Regions from separate parts of the Kitasatospora sp. NPDC058048 genome, predicted to be linked through region 1. Evidence: riboswitches for the same ligand, from Rfam matches in the RefSeq annotation. Region 1 holds a riboswitch; each other region holds the start of a gene.

Region 1 (2,257 bases):
AGGTCTCCAGGTAGACGCAGGCCGCGCCCTTGCGGCGGCCGCCCTGGTTGACGGCGGCGACCGAGGAGTCGAGGGTGCGCAGGAACGGCACGATGCCGTTGGACTTGCCGTTGGTGCCGCGGATCAGGCTGCCGCGCGAGCGGATGCGCGAGTACGACAGGCCGATGCCGCCGGCGTGCTTGGACAGGCGGGCGATCTGCGCGTAGCGATTGTAGATCGAGTCCAGGTTGTCCAGCGGCGAGTCGAGCAGGTAGCAGCTCGACATCTGCGGGTGGCGGGTGCCGGAGTTGAAGAGCGTCGGCGAGGAGGTCAGGTACTCCAGGCGGCTCATCAGGCCGTACAGCTCGGCCACCTCGCGCACGGACTGCTCGCTGTCGCCGACCGCCAGGCCACAGGCGACGCGGAGCAGGAAGTGCTGCGGGGTCTCGATCACCTTGCGGGTGATCGGGTGGCGCAGCAGGTAGCGGGACTGCACCGTGCGCAGGCCGAAGTACTCGAAGCGGTCGTCGCCCTTGGTGTCGACGAGCGCGTCCAGGGCGGCCGCGTGCTTGGTGACGAAGGCGGCGGTGGTGTCGCCGATCAGGCCCTCGGCGTGGCCGACGGCGATCGAGGCGGAGAAGGACACCGAGCCCTGGCTGTTCGCCTCGTCGACGATCTCCAGGGCGAGCAGGCGGGCGGCGAGCTTCGAGTACTGGGGGTCCTCGGCGATCATCGACGCGGCGGCGTCCACGGCCAGCCCGCGCAGCTCGGCGAAGTCCGAGCCGGCGTGGCGGCCGCGCAGCGCGGCGGCGGCGACATGGCCGGGGTCGACCTCGGTGAGGTCGGTGCTGCGGTCGGTGAGCAGCCGCAGCAGCGCGCCCCCGGGGTCGGAGACCGTCGGGTCGGTGAAGGCGGTACCGGAGCCCTGGGCGGGCAGGGTGGCTGAGGCAGCGGTGGTCAAGGCGCTCTCTCCTGGCGGCGATCGGCGGCGGTGATCGGGGGGCCACCGGGCCGATCTGGGCAGGGGAGCACGGCGCGAACGCAAAAAAGCGTCGCGCGAGGTGACTCCCCGGCCCGCCCGCGAGGCCCGGAGGGGTACTGCTGGTGCCGGCGCGGCCTCTGCGGGAGGGCCGTGGCGCACGCCGTCGGCAGGTACTCGGACTCGCGGGGCGCGGCTGCTGGAGCCGCCCGCTCACCGCTGCGGGGCAGTCCCGGATTCGCACCGGGTTCCCCTGCATCGACAGCAGAAGCGAGCATACATGTAGTGCCGCCGGACTGCGGCGGCACCATATGTTGTGCCTGTCGTGTCGCGGATGTGCGTGGGCCGGGCGGCCGGTCAGTGCTTCAGATAGACCTTGTACGTACTCGAATCGCCGGTCGGCGAGGTGAACTGGGCGACCAGCCGGTAGTGTCCGGCGGTGCTCAGGGCCTCGCTCAGGGCCCGGTCGGTGGCCCTCGGCGCGGTGCTGTCGAGGACGACCATGGTGAACCAGCCGTCCCGGATCGCGGCCACGCTGCCGTCGTCGCCGTGGTGCTCGACCCCGGCCCCGTCGCGGTAGTCCGTGCCGGCGCGCGCGGAGATCCACTGCTCGGGCCTGGAGACGCCGCCGAGGTAGTACTCGGCGAGTCCGTCGACCTCGGTGAGGTAGCGGCCCTGGGGCTCCGTGTGGACCCGCAGGACGGCCAGCAGGCGGCCGGAGTCGGGCCCGTTCTGGTAGCGCAGGGCGGACTGCTCCAGACCGAGGGCGAGCAGGGCGACCCAGACCAGGATGCCGAGCTGGGGGTGGCGGAAGTGGGCACCGACCAGCCGGGTCAGGCCGACCCCGGCGAGCGGGGCGGCGAGCAGCATGCCGTAGCCGAGGTGGCGGAACAGCGCGCCGGAGGTGCCGGTCCACAGGTGGGCGGCGGGGACCAGCAGGGCGGTGGCGGTCAGGACGGCCCCGAGCAGGGCGCGCCGGCCCCGGGTGGTGGGGAGGGCGTCCTTCTCCGGCGCGTCGTGCTCGGGCATCTGTTCGCGGCGTGCGTAGGCGATGGTGCCGGCCACCGCGAGGACGGTGAACAGGCCGGCCCACTGGAGCGTGCCGAGCAGGATCGAGCCGGCCGAGCCGGGGGCGTTGCCGCGCGAGGGCGACCACCCGGCGACCTTGCCCAGGGTGCCGTACGGGAGCAGCAGGACGAGGGCGCCGAGGGCCGCCAGCAGCGCGCGCAGGGCGGCCGGGCCCACCCGGTGGTACGGCCGGGCGCAGGCGAAGGCGAGGGCGACCAGGGCGGGGACGGC
Region 2 (2,257 bases), on a different contig from region 1:
CCAGGGCGCGGTCGGCGAAGGCGGAGCCGGGGTTGACGGTGAAGTACCGCTCGATGCCGTCCGGGTTCAGCAGGGTCAGGACGTCCAGGACCCGGGTGGCCGAGGTGAGGGTGCGGGCGACCGCCAGCACGCGGGCCCCGACCGGTCGGGTGTTCCACCGGTCGGCGGGCCAGGCGTGGGGGCGGGACGGCACGTCATGATCGTACTCATCCGCTCCGGCCGCGGCGCGGTTCCGGGGCCGGGCCAGTGGGTCAGCCCGTGGCCGCGGTGGGCTCGTGGTGTTCGCCGGCGGCGCACTCGTCGAGGAGGGGGCGCATGGCCTCGTCCACGAGCTGGTAGCGCACCACGCGTCCGTCCCGGTCGCCGGTGACCACGCCGGCCGTGCGGAGCAGCCGCAGGGCCTGGGAGACGGCGGGGTCGCGCATGCCGGTGGCGACCGCGAGGTCGGTGACGGCGAGCGGCCCGGCCCGGTGGAGGGCGAGCAGCAGGGCGAGCCGGCCGGGGTCGGCGAGCAGGGAGAACCGCTCGGCCCAGGACCGGACGTGGGCCGGGTCGCCGATCGCGGCGATGGCCTCGCAGACCCGGTGCCCGTCGATGGTGCGGTGGCCCGCGCGGTCGGCCGGTACGAGATGCATGCGGACATTCTCGCAGGCGGCGGTCTGTGATCCTGGACACCTGCGCAGGTGCGCAACCTTGCACGGGTCGGGGCGTGGCCCCTACGGTGTTCCCCGCCGTGGTGCTCGGGAAGACCGGTGACGGACCCTCAGGGGTCCCAGCCCGGAGCGGCCCTCGCCACTGTGATCGGGTCGTTCCTCCGTCCGCGGAGGAACGTCGTCCGTACCCATGGAGCCACTGGGCGCCTCGCGCGCTTGGGAAGGCGGGTACGGGCGTCCCGTCAGCCAGGAGACCGGCCACGGCATCTCACGAGGTTTTCCACGAGGTGCTGGAGCGTGATCCGCAGATGACCCTGCCCGAAACCGTTGCCGCCGGGGCCGAACCGGCCCCGTCCGCGCTGCCCAGCTTCCAGTGGCGGCGCGAGGACACCGTCCGTACCGCCGGGCTGATGGCGGTGATCGTGGCCATGCACGTGGTGGCCTTCGGCACGCTGATCTTCCTGGTCGCACCCGAGAAGTACGCGGTCGGTACCCAGGTCTTCGGGGTGGGCCTGGGTATCACCGCGTACACCCTCGGGATGCGGCACGCCTTCGACGCCGACCACATCGCGGTGATCGACAACACCACCCGCAAGCTGATGGCGGACGGCAAGCGCCCGGTCTCGGTGGGCTTCTGGTTCGCCCTCGGGCACTCCTCGATGGTGGTGGTGATGGCTGCCCTGGTGGCGGGCGGCGCGCAGCTGGCGAACACCCTGATGGACGACGAGTCGACCACCCACAAGTGGCTCGGCGTGATCGGGACGACCACCTCCGGCGTGTTCCTCTACCTGATCGGCGCGCTCAACCTGGCGGCGCTGCTCGGCATCCTCAGGGTGTTCCGCTCGATGCGGGCCGGAAAGTTCGACGAGAAGGAGCTGGAGGCGCACCTCGACTCGCGCGGCTTCATGGCCCGGGTGCTGAACCGGGCGACCCGTTCGATCACCCGGCCCGGGCAGATGTTCCCGGTGGGCATGGTGCTGGGGCTGGGCTTCGACACCGCGACCGAGGTCACCCTGATGGTGATGGCCGGCTCGGGCGCCGCCTCCGGGCTGCCCTGGTACGCGATCGTCTGCCTGCCGCTGCTGTTCGCGGCCGGGATGAGCCTGTTCGACACCCTGGACGGGACGTTCATGAACTTCGCGTACCAGTGGGCCTTCGCCAACCCGGTACGGAAGGTGTACTACAACCTGACCATCACCGGTCTGTCGATCGCGGTGGCCTTCGTCATCGGCACCATCGAGCTGGTCGGGGTGCTGCACGAGAAGCTCGATCTGACCGACCCGGTCACCGGCTTCATCGCCGACATCTCGCTGGACAACGTCGGCTACGCCATCGCCGGGCTGTTCGTGGTCGTCTGGGCGATCGCGATCGGGTACTGGAAGCTCGCCGGGGTCGAGAAGCGCTGGACGCCCGAGGGCTCCTGAGCCACCCGGCCGCGAGCAGCGGCCTGCCCGCGCACGCCGGAACGGCGCCTCCCCGCGGCGGGGAGGCGCCGTTCGCGTTCCGGGGGCCGGGTGCGCCCCGGGTCGGCGCTCCTCGCGGAAGTCGACGTGCCGGCCGGGCGACCGGGTCGTACTCGCACAGGACCGGCAGTGACATATTCG
Region 3 (2,257 bases), on a different contig from region 1:
CGCCGACCAGCGCGTCGGCCGCCTGGTCGAGGTCGGCGTCCGGCATCACGATCATGTGGTTCTTGGCGCCGCCGAAGCACTGCGCCCGCTTCCCGTGCGCGGCGGCGGTGGCGTACACGTACTGGGCGACCGGTGTGGAGCCGACGAAGCCGAGGGCCTGCACCCGCGGGTCCTCCAGCAGGGTGTCCACGGCCTCCTTGCCGCCGTTGACCACGTTGAGCACGCCCGGCGGCAGCCCGGCCTCCAGGAACAGCTCGGCCAGCCGCAGCGGCACCGAGGGATCGCGCTCCGAGGGCTTGAGCACAAAGGCGTTTCCGCAGGCCAGCGCGGGCGCTGCCTTCCAGAGCGGGATCATCGCCGGGAAGTTGAACGGCGTGATGCCCGCGACCACGCCGAGCGGCTGGCGCATCGAGTAGACGTCGATGCCGGTGCCCGCGTTGTCGCTGAACTCGCCCTTCAGCAGGTGCGGGATCCCGGCGGCGAACTCCACGACCTCCAGCCCGCGTTGGAGGTCGTTATGGGCGTCGGCCACGGTCTTGCCGTGCTCGGCGGAGAGCAGCCGGGCCAGCTCCTCCTTCTCCTGCTCGACCAGCTGCAGGAAGCGCAACAGGACGCGGGCCCGCCGCTGCGGGTTCCAGGCGGCCCACGCGGGCTGGGCCTGCGCGGCGTCGGCGATCACCGCCTCGACCTCGGCGCGGCTCGCCAGGGGCACCCGGGCCTGCACCCGGCCGGTGTTGGGGTCGTACACGTCGCCGAAGCGACCGGAGGTGCCGACGGTGGGCTTTCCGGCGATGAAGTGGGTCAGTTCTCGGACCATCGGTTCCTTCTCTCGACAGGGGTGGGGAGAGGAGGAATGGAGGCCGCCGCCGACGGGCGGGCGCACGGTGATGCGGCCCCGCAGCGTCACGGTGGCGGTGGCATGACGTACCGTCAGAGCAGGTGGGCTCCGACAGCCGTCGGCACAGGACAGCCAGGAGCAGCGGAACGGGAGCAGCCCGGAGTCATGCGTGTCGTCTCCATCCTCGTGGAAAACACGGATCACCCGCGGCCGGTATCCTGACTCCCGGATCACCGCACGCCCTCAGGCCTTCCCGGCTGGCTGCCAGTGGCTGTCATCTGCGAGGACGGACTCCCCGGTCACAGTGGCGGGACCGTGCCGGACTCACACCGGCTTCCCTGACACCGCGGACCTGTCATCGACCATATAGTTGGACGTCCTAGTAAGTCCAGGGATTCGTGCTCGCGTCGCACCACCGTGATCTCGCCACGCCGAGCTCTCCCCGGCCTCGTTCCGGGGCCTGGCACCCAGGACCCGAAGCAGACCGGCCTGCAAACGGGGCCTGGGCGAGTGCCATCCCGATCTACTGCAACAGCTCGTCCGAGCCGGCAGCCCGCAACACCCGATGCTCGCTGCTGAAGCAGACGTGCGACGAGGGGGATGCCGGCACTTCCCCGGGCCGGATCATCGGCACCAGCACGGTCGCGACGCTCGCCGGACTCCAGGACCGGGATCCTGTCCTGAAGTCCGGTGGCAGGCGCGGCTTCGGGAGCACCCCGCGGCCCCGACGGGGGTGGCCCGGGGCAGCTGGGTTCAGACCCGGGCGGGGTGGGTGAGGGTGTGCCAGGCGGCGTAGCCGCCGAGGAGGTCGGAGATCTCGGTGTGGCCGTGGTGGCGCAGCAGGCTGGCGGCGATGGAGGAGCGGTGGCCGCTGGCGCAGTGGACGACGAGGGGGCGGTCGGTGGGGATCTCGTCGAGGCGGCCGGGGAGTTCGGTCAGGGGGATGTGCAGGGATTCTTCGATGGAGCCCGTTTCGCGCTCGCCGCAGGTGCGCACGTCCAGGACGGTGGGGGGCTGCTCGTCGGCGAGCGCGGTGCGGAGCCGGTCAGCGGTGAGGCGGCCGGCGGGGGTGACCTCGTCGGCGAGGGCGGGCAGGGCGTTGCCGGGGTTGCGCAGGTAGCCGGCGATGTGGTCGAAGCCGATGCGGGCGAGGCGGGTGATGACCTCGCCCTCGCGGTCCTGCGGGGCGATGATCGCGATGCTGCTGTCGGGGGTGAGGACGGTGCCGGCCTGTTCGGCGAAGCGGCCGTCGACGGGGACGTTGATGGCGCCGCGGATGTGTCCCGCGCCGAACTCCTGGGGGCTGCGGGCGTCGAGGACGACGGCGCCTGCGTAACGGGCCTCCTTGAAGCCTTCGGGGCACAGGGGGCGGGCTGCGTTCGTGGGATCCAGCAGCGGGCGGTCCTGCCGGTTGAGGGC

The links. Region 1 has a riboswitch for cobalamin ahead of ACFVVA_RS37520 (ribonucleoside-diphosphate reductase subunit alpha). Riboswitches for the same ligand answer to the same signal wherever they lie in the genome.
Region 2: it holds a riboswitch for cobalamin, as region 1 does, so the genes downstream of both, ACFVVA_RS22555 (HoxN/HupN/NixA family nickel/cobalt transporter) here and ACFVVA_RS37520 (ribonucleoside-diphosphate reductase subunit alpha) in region 1, are expected to answer to the same signal.
Region 3: it holds a riboswitch for cobalamin, as region 1 does, so the genes downstream of both, ACFVVA_RS17185 (CoA-acylating methylmalonate-semialdehyde dehydrogenase) here and ACFVVA_RS37520 (ribonucleoside-diphosphate reductase subunit alpha) in region 1, are expected to answer to the same signal.

The regions. Positions count from the first base shown of each region.
Region 1 is NZ_JBHVRT010000054.1:15,265-17,521, forward strand. It holds gene ACFVVA_RS37520 (ribonucleoside-diphosphate reductase subunit alpha) at 1-916, opposite strand, end outside; cobalamin riboswitch at 1,109-1,243, opposite strand; gene ACFVVA_RS37525 (glycosyltransferase family 39 protein) at 1,316-2,257, opposite strand, start outside.
Region 2 is NZ_JBHVRT010000021.1:64,499-66,755, forward strand. It holds gene ACFVVA_RS22545 (hypothetical protein) at 1-193, opposite strand, end outside; gene ACFVVA_RS22550 (metalloregulator ArsR/SmtB family transcription factor) at 252-635, opposite strand; cobalamin riboswitch at 718-931, shown strand; gene ACFVVA_RS22555 (HoxN/HupN/NixA family nickel/cobalt transporter) at 962-2,077, shown strand.
Region 3 is NZ_JBHVRT010000014.1:139,172-141,428, reverse strand. It holds gene ACFVVA_RS17185 (CoA-acylating methylmalonate-semialdehyde dehydrogenase) at 1-817, opposite strand, end outside; cobalamin riboswitch at 1,029-1,220, opposite strand; gene ACFVVA_RS17180 (rhodanese-like domain-containing protein) at 1,592-2,257, opposite strand, start outside.